DNA from 4 places in the Microbacterium sp. NPDC056057 genome. Region 1 is predicted to be linked to each of the others. Evidence: predicted binding sites of a transcription regulator. Region 1 holds the regulator's gene; each other region holds the start of a gene.
What was found. Region 1 encodes LexA, which represses DNA repair genes until DNA is damaged. Its sites were predicted from a motif close to TCGAACANNTGTTCGA; they were not measured.
Positions count from the first base shown of each region.

Region 2: ACFC1K_RS06330 (DUF222 domain-containing protein) is a predicted target of LexA. The motif match lies at 1,371-1,386, and genes of this name have one in related genera.
Region 3: ACFC1K_RS10560 (DUF222 domain-containing protein) is a predicted target of LexA. The motif match lies at 1,549-1,564, and genes of this name have one in related genera.
Region 4: ACFC1K_RS10680 (DUF222 domain-containing protein) is a predicted target of LexA. The motif match lies at 1,323-1,338, and genes of this name have one in related genera.

Region 1 covers NZ_JBHJWS010000005.1:31,992-35,417, reverse strand. Annotated here, with positions in the region: gene metE (5-methyltetrahydropteroyltriglutamate--homocysteine S-methyltransferase) at 1-251, shown strand, start outside; gene ACFC1K_RS18845 (hypothetical protein) at 248-1,768, opposite strand; gene lexA (transcriptional repressor LexA) at 1,879-2,559, opposite strand; gene ACFC1K_RS18835 (LysM peptidoglycan-binding domain-containing protein) at 2,823-3,233, shown strand; gene ACFC1K_RS18830 (histidinol-phosphate transaminase) at 3,292-3,426, shown strand, end outside.
Region 2 covers NZ_JBHJWS010000001.1:1,494,934-1,498,359, forward strand. Annotated here, with positions in the region: gene ACFC1K_RS06330 (DUF222 domain-containing protein) at 23-1,237, opposite strand; gene ACFC1K_RS06335 (DUF2306 domain-containing protein) at 1,568-2,293, shown strand; gene ACFC1K_RS06340 (EthD family reductase) at 2,461-2,775, shown strand; gene ACFC1K_RS06345 (LLM class F420-dependent oxidoreductase) at 2,779-3,426, opposite strand, start outside.
Region 3 covers NZ_JBHJWS010000002.1:607,617-611,042, reverse strand. Annotated here, with positions in the region: gene ACFC1K_RS10570 (LPXTG cell wall anchor domain-containing protein) at 176-712, shown strand; gene ACFC1K_RS10565 (lysostaphin resistance A-like protein) at 787-1,488, shown strand; gene ACFC1K_RS10560 (DUF222 domain-containing protein) at 1,594-3,396, shown strand.
Region 4 covers NZ_JBHJWS010000002.1:631,769-635,194, reverse strand. Annotated here, with positions in the region: gene ACFC1K_RS10680 (DUF222 domain-containing protein) at 1-1,291, opposite strand, end outside; gene ACFC1K_RS10675 (VanZ family protein) at 1,689-2,093, shown strand; gene ACFC1K_RS10670 (hypothetical protein) at 2,227-3,207, shown strand; gene ACFC1K_RS10665 (caspase family protein) at 3,213-3,426, shown strand, end outside.

The sequences.
Region 1 (3,426 bases):
ACATCCGGGCGTCGGGCTTCGCGGCCGGGATCGGCCCGGGCGTCTACGACATCCACTCGCCGCGCGTGCCCTCGGTCGACGAGATCACCGATCTGCTGGACCGCACGGTCGGCGAGCTCTCCCTGCGGCGCGTCTGGGTCAACCCCGACTGCGGGCTCAAGACGCGGGGGTACGACGAGACGGTCGCATCGCTTCGGAATCTCGTCGAGGCGACCGGACTCGTGCGGGAGCGCGTCGGCGTCAGCCTCTAGGCGCGGGGCTTCTTCCCGGATGCCTCGGCGGGCGCGGATGCGCCGGTCGAGGCATCCCCGGCGTCGGGGATGACCTCCGTGTCGTTGTCGTCCTCGACGACCACCGAGTCGGCGTCGATGACGAGGGTGTCGGCGGTGCCGTCGACGTCGGCGTCCTTGGCATCGACGGCCTCCGCGACCGCCACCGCCTCGTCGGGGCGGACCTGCAGCAGCTCGAGGATCCAGGTCACGACGAGCGCGACGATGAGCACGAGGAAGACGTCGCCGGCCGACAGCGGTCGCAGCGCGAACAGCCAGATGACGGCGAGGACGATGATGAGCGTGCGCACCAGGGTGCGGTAGCGGTAGAGCCAGCCGCCGAAGCGTCCGGTGCCGAAGCCGTGACTCGCCAGCTGCCGGCGTGCGGACGCGTTGAGGCTCGCGACGGCCTGGCGTGAGCGCACGGCGGGCGTCCAGCGTCCGGCGAACCAGCCGAGGATCGCGATGACGACGCCGAGCAGCACGGCGATGGCCGCGGTCTGCTGCATCGCGCCGACGAGGCTCTGGTACACGACGTCGAGCGCCGTGACCGAGAGGCCGAGCTGTGCGGCCGTCTGCCCGATGACCGGGTATCCGACGGCGAACGCGATCGCCAGAGCACCGCCGCCGAGCGCGAACCCGATGCCCGAGCCGAGCACCGCCGTGCTCCGGCGGCGCGCGATGAGAATGCCGAGCACGAAGAGCCCGATCGTGATGATCGGCAGCCACCAGCCCAGGGCCGTGGCGAGGGCGTAGGTGGTGCGGATGGTCACGAGGGTGTCGCCGGTGCCGATGATGATGACCTTGTCGACGGCCGGGATCAGCTGCGCGATGCCGACGCCGCGATCGATGAGGTTCTGCTTGACGCGCTCGACGATCGCCCCGAGCTGGATGCCGAGGCCTTGGTCGTTCATCACCACGATGCCGCCGCCGTCGGACGTGGCCGCGGCGGTCAGGGCGCGGTGGGCGGCGCGGGTGGTCGCCGTCCAGGTGTCGGCGAAGGCGTCCGACTCGACGACGCGCGTGACGGTCTGCGTGAGGAGGTTCTGGAGTCCCTCCGCGGCCGGTGCCTGAAGCAGCTTGAGGGCCTGTGATGCGCGCGGCGGCAGCCCGAGCTGATCGATGCCGTCGAAGACGTTGGCCGTCAGCTCCTCGAAATCGACCTGGGCCTGCACGGCCTCGACGGTCTCGACGATGATCATCTGCTGCACGGCGGGGTCGTCGGCGAGCGGGGCCAGCGTCTGCACGAACGCGGCCTCGTCGACGAGCTCCAGCCGCGCCCACGCGGTGACGATCGAGATCGGGACGAGGATCGACGCGATCACGATGCACAGCGCGGAGAAGAACGCGCGCCAGCCGCTGCCGGCCGGTCGGCTCGCCGCCCTGACCGCGGCCGGTGCGGGTTCCGTGCCCGCTTTGAGCAGCGCGTTCTCGGCCTCGAGCGCCTCCAGACGCGCCTGGAGGTCGGAAACGTCGAGCGAGGGCGTTGCGGCGGTCATTCCCCCCTTATAGCGCCTGGTCGTGATCCACCGCCACCCACCGCACCGGTTGGTGTCGAACTGTGCCTGAACGGTGGTCGAAGACGTGACCCGACGCGTACCCGAAAGCGTCAGACAGCGCGCAGCACCGCGACGACCTTGCCGAGCACGGTGGCGTCGTCGCCCAGGATCGGCTCGAACGCGGAGTTGCGGGGGAGGAGCCAGGTGTGGCCGTCGCGCTGGCGGAACGTCTTCACGGTCGCCTCGCCGTCGAGCATCGCGGCGACGATGTCGCCGTTGTCGGCGGTGGCCTGCGATCGCACCACGACCCAGTCGCCGTCGCAGATCGCGGCGTCGATCATCGACTCACCGGAGACCTTGAGCATGAACAGGTCGCCCTTGCCGACGAGCTGGCGCGGGAGGGGGAAGATCTCCTCCACCTGCTGCTCGGCCGTGATGGGTACGCCCGCGGCGATGCGGCCGACCAGCGGCACGAGCGCGGCGTCGCCGACCGACGGCGCGGCGTCGGCGGGGCTCTCGGTGGCGGTCCCGGGCAGGTCGATGAGGACCTCCATGGCGCGGGTCTTGCCCGCGTCGCGCCGCAGGTAACCGCTCAGCTCGAGCTGGTTGAGCTGGTGCGTGACGCTCGACAGCGACTTGAGGCCGACCGCATCGCCGATCTCGCGCATGCTGGGCGGGTAGCCGTGGCGGGCGATCGAGCGCTGGATCACTTCGAGGATCGCGAGCTGCTTCTCGCTCAGGCTCTTGCGCCGGCGGGTCTGGGGCTTCTCTCGCCCGGCCGCGTCGCTCATCTTCCGGCTCCGTCCTGCGCTCGGCCGCCGAGCGCTGTTTCTTCGAATGTCGGAGGCCCGTGGTGGGGTTCTCGTATCGAAACCGTATCCGGATCCCCGGCGTTGAGGTGGCAACCTCGCCGCGTGTCGCGTTCGAGAGATCGACGTCGGAACCCGGTATTGACATCGTACAGACTCGAAGATAGCTTCGGAAGAGAGGTTCGTATTCTTCACTCCCGGCCGAGTGGAGAATGCGAATCTCTCCCCATCAGGAGGAGACGAGCATGACCGCGATCGACTTCACGACGTCCGTCCCGTCGCCGGCCCGCGCCGCCGGCGCCGCAGCCCAGCGCGCCACGCGTGCCGTGGCCGGACGATCAACGCGTCTGCGGTTGACGATGCGCGGTCGTCGCGTGCTCGCCGTGCTGGCCGCTCTTCCGGCTGTGATCGCCCTGAGCGTCGCGGTGCTCGGCGGCGGCGCGGCGCTCGCCTCGCGCGACGCGGGCGCTCCCGCCGGTTCGTTCAGCACCGTCACCGTCGCGCCCGGCGAATCGCTGTGGACGATCGCCGAAGAGGTCGCCCCCGACCGCGACCCGCGCGACGTCGTCGACGAGCTCGTGCGGCTGAACGCCCTCGACACCGTCCTCGTGCAGGCGGGCCAGCGTCTCGCGATCCCGGCGGCCTACGACCGCTGATCCCGCGGTGCGTCGCGCGGCGTCACGCGGCGAGGGCGTCCCGACGCACGGGCCTACCATGGGATGGGTGAGTGCACGTCTCGAAGATCTCCCCCTGCGCGCCGACCTCCGGGGGCAGAAGCCCTACGGCGCCCCGCAAGCACCGCTTCCGGTCGCCCTGAACGTCAACGAGAACACGCATCCGGTTCCGGCC
Region 2 (3,426 bases), on a different contig from region 1:
GCTTCAGTCGGGCGCGTCGTCGTCAGAACGGAGCCTCGGCGGTCAGCCGCTCGACGACATCCGGGCTCGCAGAGGGTCGCACCGTCAAGGTGGGCACCTTGCGTTCGGGTTTCACGACGTAGCGTCGCCCAGTGGGGGATGTCCAGGCCACGGCGCCGCCGGAGCCTTCAAGCTGGCGGACCTGCCAGTCGGTGTTGTCTTTGACGAGGTGGTGTCCTTTGCAGAACGGGAGGGTGTTGTCGAGGCAGGTCTCGCCGTCGTCGGCCCAGCGGATCTGGTGGTCGATCTCGCAGCGGGATGCGGGCATCGAACACCCGGGGCCCATACATCGGTCGGCGCGCCATCTGACGAGTCTCTTCAACGGGGCTGGAGGCGGATAACTGTCGCGGCCGACCGAGAGCACCATTCCGGTCTCGGGGTGGGTGAGCACCCGCATCCACCGGCTGTCGCCGCCGCAGAGTTCGCGGGCCTTCGACAGTGGGATCGGGCCGACGCCCTCCACCAGCGGCGGGTCGCCGGCGCTGGCGTACTCGTCGTCGAGCAGGGCGAGCACCGGGACGGTGACGACGACCTGCGCGCGGATGCCGGACGCCTCCGCAGGCAGGTGGTCGGTAGCGCCGTCGACGAGCAGGTCTGTCGCGACGTCGGCGCGCAGCTGATCGAGGGTGCGGTTCTCGCCGGCGACGCGTGCGATCGCTTTCGCCATCCGGGTGAGACGGCCGTGGATCGCGTGGATCTCGACCTCGGGCGCGAAGATCCACAGCCCGGCCATGCCATCCTGCCCGCGCTCGACGACGATGCGCCGCGCTCGGATCGCGTGCTGGTGCCGTTCCTCCAGGGTCGTCGCCTGGGCGGTCTCGATCAGGGTGCGCAGCGCCCGCCGGAAGGTGCCCACCGGCTCCGATTCGGCCAGCGGAACCGCGCGTTCGAGCAGCCTCTCCCGCAGCTCCGGCGGCGCCTCGTCGAGGAGGTCCGCGATGATCTCGGCGTGCTTCTCGGTGATACGGCCGGCACCGAGCGCATCGAGTGCGGACCAACAGCGCCGCACCAGCGCCTCGGCTTGTGCGATCAGCCGCCCGGCGGCGTACTCGGTGACGCGCATCGCCGCCGCGAGCTCGAGCCGGATCGACCGCTCCACGATGTCGCGCACTCCATCGCCCCGGCCGGTCGCCTCACGCAGCAGTTCACGCCGCATCGCGTCGATCCGGATCAGCCGCTCGGCGGCGAACACCGACATCATCGTCGCGGTCTCCACCACCAGATCCACCGCGTCCGGGATCGGCGGGATGCGGTCCTCCGCAGGCGTTTCGAATGCCCACGCGCCGGCCTCGCTCTCGGGTGGAGGAGGCATCTGCGACATAGACCCAGTATAGAACAAATGTTCGAAACTCGCAATCATCAGATTCGGAGACCGCACGGTGCGAAGGTCGCGTCTCTCAGAAGCCCGCGACCGCACCCGACTACTGCGCGAGGCCGCGGCCCGCCGGTGAAACGGGGGGTCAGCCCCTCATCATCCGGGGGACAGCACCCTGCTGGGCCGCTCGGCTGCGGGCCTAGCGTGACGGCCATGACTCGCCTCATCGAACCCGTCCGGACCGCGCCCGCCGTCGCACGGCCGGGCGGTATCCGCTCCCGCGTCGGCTGGACGTTCGTCCTGCTGACGGCGCTCGCGATCGTCGCATACTCCGCCGTGCCGTACTTCACCGCGTCGCTGGCCGACCTCGCCGGGCAGGACGTGGGGCTCGCCCCGACCTACGCGGCGGTGCACCCGTTCGTCCAGGGAGCCCTCTACGTCCACATCGTCGGCGGAGCGACGGCGCTCGTCACCGGACCGCTGCAGTTCTGGCGCGGCCTGCGCACCCGCGCTCCGCGCGTGCACCGCTGGATCGGTCGCGTCTACCTGGTCGCGGTCGGGATCGGCGCGGTCGGCGGCCTCATCATCGCGCCTTCGAGTCCCGCCGGCTATGTCGGCTTCTTCGGATTCGGCGCGCTCGCGGTGCTGTGGCTCCTCACCGGCTGGCGTGCATACCGTGCGATCCGCCGCCGCGACGTGCCCAGCCACCAGGCCTGGATGATCCGCAACTACGCATTGACGTACTCCGGCGTCATGCTGCGCATCTGGCTGCCGTTGCTGCTGATGGCGCCGCTCCTCCTCGGGCAGCCGTGGGAACTCGACTCCGCCTTCGCGAACGCCTACGCCGCGGTGCCGTTCCTCTGCTGGCTCCCGAATCTCGTCTTCGCCGAGTGGCTCATCCGTCGTCGCGGCCTGCCGTCCTACCGCCTGCCGGTTTAGCTCCGCTCGCCGAGCTGATCGCGCGCGCAGACGCCGACGTCGACGGGCACCCTCTGGCGCGCGCGTCGACCTGGGGCCACAATCAGCGGTTACGGGGCACAACTCACCGGGAAGTGCCGGACCCGACTCCGGGATCCTGCACCCCCACGAGGCAGGGGGCAATCCACGTGACCTATCGCATCAATGTCGGATACCGGCACCCCGCCGATCCGGCGGCCTTCGACGAGTATTACCGGAACACCCACATGCCCATCGCCGCTCGGATCCCCGGGCTGGTCCGACTCAGCGCGGGGCGCACCGACTCGCTCGACGGGACCGCTCCGGAGTTCTACGTGATGGGCGAACTCCTCTTCGAATCCCGGGACTCGGCGTTGGCGGCGCTCGGCTCGCCCGAAGGGCAGGCCGCAGCGGCTGACATCGCCCACTTCGCCGACGGGGGCTTCGTGATGCTCTTCAGCCCCGAGGAATGGGCCCTGCCCTGAGCGTCAGCGGGGGAGGTGGGGGAGCACCTCGCCGAGGTACTCGACGTGTGAGACGTCCTGCAGGTCCATGATCTGGAAGTAGACGCGCTGCGCGCCGATCGCCACCAGCCGCTCGACCTTCGCAACGATCTCGTCGCGGGTGCCGACGATGTTCACGTCGCCGCGCAGTTCGTCGACGGTGCGGCCGAGGTTCTCGGCACGCCGGTCGAGTTCGGACACGGATGCCCCGGCCAGCGTCGGCAGCGCCACCGAGAGTTTGAGCGAATCGGGGTCGCGTCCGATGCGCTCGCATGCGGCGCGCACACCGGCGAACTTCTCGGCCGACTCCGCCTCGGATCTGAAGCCGATGTTGAACTCGGTCGCGAACCGCGCCGCGAGCTCGGGGGTGCGCTTCGGCCCGCCGCCGCCCACGATGACGGGAACCCGGGACTGCACCGGCTTCGGCAGGGCGGGGGCATCCACCAGTCGGTAGTGCTCGCCCGCGAAGCTGTAGGTTTCGCTGACGGGGGTCGACCACAGTCCGGTCACGATCGCGAGCTGCTCCTCGAGGAGCCCGAACCGCTTGGCTGGGAACGGGATGCCGTAGGCCTCGTGCTCGCGACCGAACCACCCCGTGCCGAGGCCGAGCTCGACGCGGCCGCCCGACATCGC
Region 3 (3,426 bases), on a different contig from region 1:
CAGTCTTGTCCCCCAAAGGGGGGACAAATGCGACAACTTGTTACCTTTTGGAAACGCCTCGCCCTCTCATCGAACTCTCAGAATGGGATATGGTGTTCCAAGTCGGCCCCTCGGGCGAACGTTTGCCGACAAAAAATCCGCCGATGACGCGCACATAACTCGGGAGATCTCCGCCATGTTCAAGAAGACTGCTGCCGCGCTCGCCGTGGCTGGCCTGCTCGTCCTCGGAGGCGCTGGGGCAGCCTCCGCTGATTACCCGTCTGACACCGCCGTGACCGCAGGTTCGGCGACCATCACCGTCGGCGGCTCGACCACCGTCACCGCGTCGGGTCTTGGGGACCTCGAGAGCGTCTTCTTCGCCGTCAGCGGCGGCGCCGGCGGTTCGCTGTCGTCGATCGTCCTGGCCAGCAGCGGCGGATCGACGGTGGAGAAGCCCGTCACCAACGGCTCGGCTTCCGCCACCTTCACCGCCACCGCGGTCGGCACGTACAACGTCAGCGTCTCGGACGGCGAGACCACGATCGGCCAGACCACGATCACCGTGACCGCCGCCAGCACCTCCGGTGGTGGCACCGGCGGCTCCGGCCAGCTGCCCGCGACCGGTGGCGAGGTCCCCGGCGCGATCATCTGGCTCGGCGTCGGCGCGATCGGCCTCGGTGGCATCGCGGTCGCAGCAGCCGTCGCCCGCCGTCGCGCAGCCGGCAACCGCTGATCAACGACTCCTCGAAGACCCCGGGCGCCCGCCCGGGGTCTTCGGCTTTCTCCAGCCACCTCGGGAGTGTGAAGGTGAAGGATTCGAACGGGCGCGAGTGGCAGCATCCGTGGGCGGCCGTCGCGGTCGCCGCGGTCGGAGCGCTGCTCGTCGCGGTCGTGATCCTGTGGCTGCCGTCGCTGCATTCGGCGCTGCTGCGATGGCCGGCGGTGGTGGTCGGGATCATCGACCTGGTGCTGCTGTCGGCGCCCCTGCTCGGGGCGGTGATCATCGCCGTGCGGGTGTCAGGAGACCGGTTCGCAACGGCGGTCGGGCTCCGAGGGTTCTCGTGGATCGACCTCGTCGCCGGTTTGGGTGTCGGGTTGGTGGCGCGGGGACTGGTCGAGCTCGTCGCACCCTCCGCTGGTGGTGGGTTCCTAGGGGGTGCAGCGGACGCGATGGCGGCCACGACCGTGGCTCTCGCAGGGGCCGTGCTCGTGACTCCCTTGATAGAGGAGCTGTTCTTCCGCGGATTGCTGCAGCGCGCGCTCGGTGATGCCCTCGCGGGAGCGGGCCGGCTCGTCGCCGGTGTGGTGGCTGTGTTGATCGCTACGGCGATCTTCACCGGGCTGCACGTGCTCGCGGCGGGGGAGTTCGTGCCGGTCGGGCTGCTGCTCGGCACCGTAGTCGTGGGGCTGGGGTGCGGCGCGCTGACCCTGCTGACCGGAAGGCTCGCCGGAGCCTTGATCGCGCACGTCGTCTTCAACGCGATCGGGGCGGCGCTGCTGCTCTGGTGAGGGGGTGGGGCGCAGCATCCATTCCTCTCTTATATGCCGGCCGGCTGTCGTTCAAGAGGTGCGAACAGAGATTCGAATGTCTGAGGTAGCTGACATGCTTCAGGTATGAACATCCTCACCGATCTGCAGGGCCGGCTCGACCGGCTCGCGGCATGGTCGGAGCTGGATGTCGACGCAGAGGCGCTCCCATCGAGCGCGGCGCGGTTGAGCGATGCGTCGGTGCTCGAGATCCTCGCCGAGGTCGGCGCGATCGCGAACGACGCCGACCGGTTGCAGGCGGTGCTCGCCGGTGTCGCTGCGACGAGGTCGTCGCGCGACCGAGGGCAGGGCGGACTCGCCGCAGGGCAGGGGTTCTCGACTCCCGAGAAGCTGATCCAGTCGATCACGGGCGGCACGAGGGCCGACGCGGTGCGGCAGGTGCGGGTCGGCACGTCGCTGGTGGAGGGGGTGGATGCTGCGACCCCTGCGTTCGTCCCTGGGGCTGGGGCTGGGGTTGGGGTTGCGGGCGATGGGCTTCCGGCGGTCGGTGACGGCGGCGAGGGCGGGGTGGGCGCAGGGCTTCCGGGGTCTGGGGCCGAGGATGACTTCGGTGGCGGCGCGGGTGCGCAGGCCGAGTCGCCGGCGCGCGTCGTGGCGTGGGATGAGCCGCTGCGGCGAGGGCTGCTCGACGGGCGGCTGACGACGGCGCAGCATGACGCGATCCGGCGTGGCCTCGGGGTGCCCGGCGTCACGATCGCGGCACGCGGGGCGGATGCCGTGCCTGGCGCGGGCGGGGAGCCGGGGCCAGGGGCGGGAGCGATGCCGCCCTCCCCTGCGGACCCGGTTGAAGAGCCAGCGCGCGAAGCGATGGTTCGCGAGGCGTGGATGCTTGCGGCCGAAGCGCTCGCGGCGGAGGCGTCAGGCCTTCCGGTGGAGGAGTTGGCGAAGCGCGCGCGCACCATGCGAGACATGCTCGACCCGGTCGGGGCTGAAGAAAGGTACGCGGGGCGGTTCGACGGCCGCGGATTCCGGATGTGGACCGATGCGGACGGGCAGGACCGCAGCACGATCGCCTTCGACGATGAGATGGGGGCGTTCGTCCGGTCCATGCTGGCCGCGGGCCTGCGTCCGCGGCGAGGCGGCCCTCGCTTCATGACAGATGAAGAGCGGGCGGCCGCGGCGGACCTGATCGACGACCCGCGCACGAACGACCAGCTCGCCTATGACCTGCTGATGGACATCATCCGAGCCGGCGCGCTCGCTGAGGCCAAGAGCGTGTTCGGCTCGCGGCAGCCGGGCGTGCGGATGGTCGTCGTGAAAGACGCCGGCCCCCGCGATGCGTTCGGACGGCCGCTCGCGGTCGGTCATGACATGGACGGCGGATGCGCGCTCCCGGGCTCCGTGATCGAGCGGAATGCGTGCGCGAACGGGTTCATCGAGGTCATCGTCGACCCTGAGGGCAACCCCTTCGACCTCGGGCGCGAGGCCCGCATGTACTCAGCGACGCAGCGACTGGTGCTCGCCGTCCGCGATGGTGGCTGTGTGTGGCCGGGGTGTGACCGGCCCCCGTCTTGTTGCGAGGCTCACCACTGCGACCACTTCGCAGAGGGTGGCAACACCGACGTGGATCGCGGTGTGCTGCTCTGTCGGTTCCACCATATGAAGCTGCACAACACCGGGTGGCGCATCACCCGGGACGGGAAAGGGCCGTTCGTGCTGCGCCCGCCGGTCGGCGAGGGTGCCCCGATCGTGCTGGTCTCGAAGGCGGCCTGGAGTTGGGCGTGGGATCCACCCCGACCACCCGACAGAGTCGAATGGCGGCAGCCGCCGGACCTTCCGCCGAGACCTGGCAGTCCCCGAGCGTGGGTTCCCGAAACGCAGAGTTCGGCCGAGCGTGCCAGGGGTAGCGGACGGAGAACCGGTACCTGACCAAGGAGGGTCGCGGTCCCCAGGAACACG
Region 4 (3,426 bases), on a different contig from region 1:
CTGCGACCTGTACGTCCCACCCGTTGTCGTGTATCCGGTGGTGACACGATTCGCAGAGCAGTACGCCGTTGTCGAGGTCTGTCGGGCCGGCGTCCCGCATCCACCAGCGGATGTGATGCACCTTCGTGAACTGGGGCGGAAGCCCGCACCCGGTGCACCCGCCGTCGCGCTCGCCGAGGGCGAGCTTCTGAGACTTGGAGTAGAGGCGTCGTTCGCGACCCCAGTCGAGGATCTCGCTGTCGCCACCGAGCACAACGGGGATCACCGAGGCGCTCGACGCGAGCTTGCGGGCGGCGGAGGCGGAGATCGGGGCGTCGATGCCGTCGATCTCTGCCGTGCCGATGCCCTCGCGAAGGGTCTCGAGGTCCATGCGGACGACCACCGTCACACCGTTCAGAGGGAGGTCCTTCTCATCGCACCCGAGCACGTGCTCGCAGATGCTCACGAACGCGTCGGCCTGCATCTGCGGGATCGTGCGGCGCTCAGCATCCGTCGTCTCATCGAGCAGGGGCGTCGCAGGCGAATCGGGCGACGGCGCGACGCGGGCGTTCTCGGCGTCTCGCTGGGCGCGGAGCTTCGCGGTGACCATGCCTTCGAGCGCCGTCACGACCGGCGCGCCGCTCACTGGGTCGAACTTGCCGGTGACGATGATCATGCCCGAGCGATCGCGGCGGATGGTCAGCGCCGTCTCGGCTGCCAGCTCCGCTTCGCGGGGCTCGACGCCGTCGGGGTCGAGCCAGGCCTCGGCGCGGAGGATGAGCTTCGACAGGGCGTCGAGGGGGAGTCCGGCGGCCTGATCGACGAGGAGCTTCTCGGCCTCGTCGACCTTCTCGGCGCCGGCGCGGATCGAGACGCGGTCGAGCATCGCGATGATCGCCGACGCCGCCTGCGCGCCGATACGGCCGTCGCTCAGACCCTGCCCGACGTGCGGATGCCGGGCGGGTGCCTTGTCGCCTGAGAGCAGCATGCGCGGAGTCGTGGCCTCGCCGACCTTCACGAGCCGGGCGGCATCGCCGGTGGTCGTGCCCATCGTCGCCGCGATGAACTGCGTGGGATTGCGGAAGCCCTGGATCTTCGCGAGGCTGTCGGGCCCGAGCTCGGGCCGCGACTGGCGCTGGATCTCGGACGCCACCAGCGCCTGAACGCTCTCGGCGAGACGTTTGCCGCGCCCGATCTGCTCGTTGAGGGCGATCAGCTCGGCCGGCGCGAGCGATGCGATGTCGCGCCCGTCAGGCAGGATTCCCCGCGCAACGTCGATCGCCTCGGCGAGGGACGACAGTGCGCTGGTCATGCGTTCAGCCTATCGGAGGCTAGGCCGAGTGTCAAAGATTTGTTCGAATCAGTTTACCCATCGGACTGCTCGCCCGAATATGGGAGTGGCTGCTCGAAGACGGCAGTCGTTCGTCGATCCGCTGCCGCTTAGCAGCCGTTTCGCCAGTTGCGTCCGAGTCGCAGCAGTCGCACATCCGATTCCGAAGCCTCTCGAGCGTCGACGATCTCCGATTCGAAACTCATGCAACTCTCGAAGAAATGTTCCATATGTCGACGCCCACTCTCACCCGCACCCGCTGCCGAGTAGAATCGCCGCACTGCGCGGCAGCGTCGCGGCGCCCGATCGAGGGGAGTTCGCCATCACCGATGCGCCGACCCTCGCGCCCGCGCAACCATCCACCGCGGCCGTCGCAACATTGCATCTGCGTCGCACGCAGGGGCGAGGCATCCGTCTGCTCGTCATCTATGGCGTGCTGCTCGCACTCATCGCGTTCTGGCCGGTACCGGTGGATCGCGGCGCTTCCGCCCTCCTCGCGGCGATCACGCGGGCGGTTCCGTGGCTGACGTACGACCTCATCGAGACGACCGCGAACGTCGCGCTGTTCGTGCCGTTCGGGGTGCTGCTGGCGCTCGTGCTTCCGCTGCATCGAGGACTCGTGGTGCCGATGGCCCTCGCCACCACCCTTGTCATCGAGTCGGGGCAGGCGCTGCTCCTCTCCGAGCGCACGCCGAGCATGCGCGACATCGTCGCCAACGTGCTGGGCGCGGCCATCGGCCTCGCGATCGTGCATCTGATGGAGCGGCGCCGGATTCCGGATTGACGGATGCTGCGCCGCTGGGCCCCGGCGTGTGCAGGCAGTCTTCCGCACTGGCGTGCGCAGTGGTATCTCTAGTCCCACGGCGCATCATCTGGGGGCGCTGTGTTCGGGGGCTTCGCGAAGCGGCGGAGGAATCATGGCTGGACTCGTTCTGCTGGCGCAGATCCAAGACGGTGACGAAGTCGCCTCCGACAGCGCGACGCCCACACTGGCGGCGCCGAGCGGTGCGACGATCACCTGGACGGTGACGGCCGATGGGGGGACTCTGCGCGAGTGCGTGCTCGACGGAGGGGGTGCACGAACTCGCATCCCGGTGAAAGACGACAAGGGCGAGGTGACGCTGCCGGTTGATACGGCCGGTGAGTACAAGGCGGTGGGCAAAGACGCCAATGGCGCCGACGTCGAGAGCCTCCCGATCACACTCGAGATCACGGAGGACGAGGGGGACGGCGGGGGGAACGGCGGCGGCCCGCCACCACCAGTCGGCAAGGTGATCGAGACCGACACGGGCTACTACGACGAGGTGTTCGCTGTGATCGTCGGCCTGCTGACGGTGGCGGCGACCGCGGTCGTCGTGTGGAGCGCGTGGACGGCCATCGGGCGGTTCGGGATCGATGTGGCGCCGCAGACGATCGCCGAAGGCACCGAGGTCAACGGCACGTGGGGGCAGCGGGCGCTTGCCGTGCTGCTCGTGTTCATGCTGGCCGTGGGTGCCGTGATGCTGATCGTCGGCGCCGCCCTCGCGGCTCTCGAGACGCGCGGACGGCTGAAGGGCAGGAAAGACGGCAGCCTCAAGACACGGGCGGGAGTGGACCTCGAGGGGTGGAGCAAGTTCGTCGAGGCGGTGCGCACCACGCGCGGATCGGTCGTGGTCGCGGTGTCGGGTCTGATCATCGTCGTGAGCGCCGGCGGCTTCGCCCTCGGCATCGTGGGCGACACGAGCAGCGACCCCGCCCCTCAGCCGTCGTCCACTGCAACCCCGACGGTCGAAGTCGGCGACGACCCAGCCGACGACCCCGCCGACGACTCCGGCGGCGAACAGGGCACGGGCGACGACGCGGGCACGGGCAGCGATCCGGGCGACGACGGGGGCACGGGCAGCACCGAGGGGCCGTGAGGAGGATGAACGGTCCCGTTGCACGCGTGCTGCTGATCGGGGTGCCGGCCCCGCCGCCCATCCGCTCCACGAACGAGCGCAAGCTCGCGTACGGCAAGACCGCGGTCGGCTTCCCCGAGCTCGACACCGTTCCCGAGGAGCTCGAATGGTTCGACGATCTGCTGACTGCGCGTCTCGGCGAGCGCAACATGTCGTTGACCCGCGTGGTGAGCCCGGCGA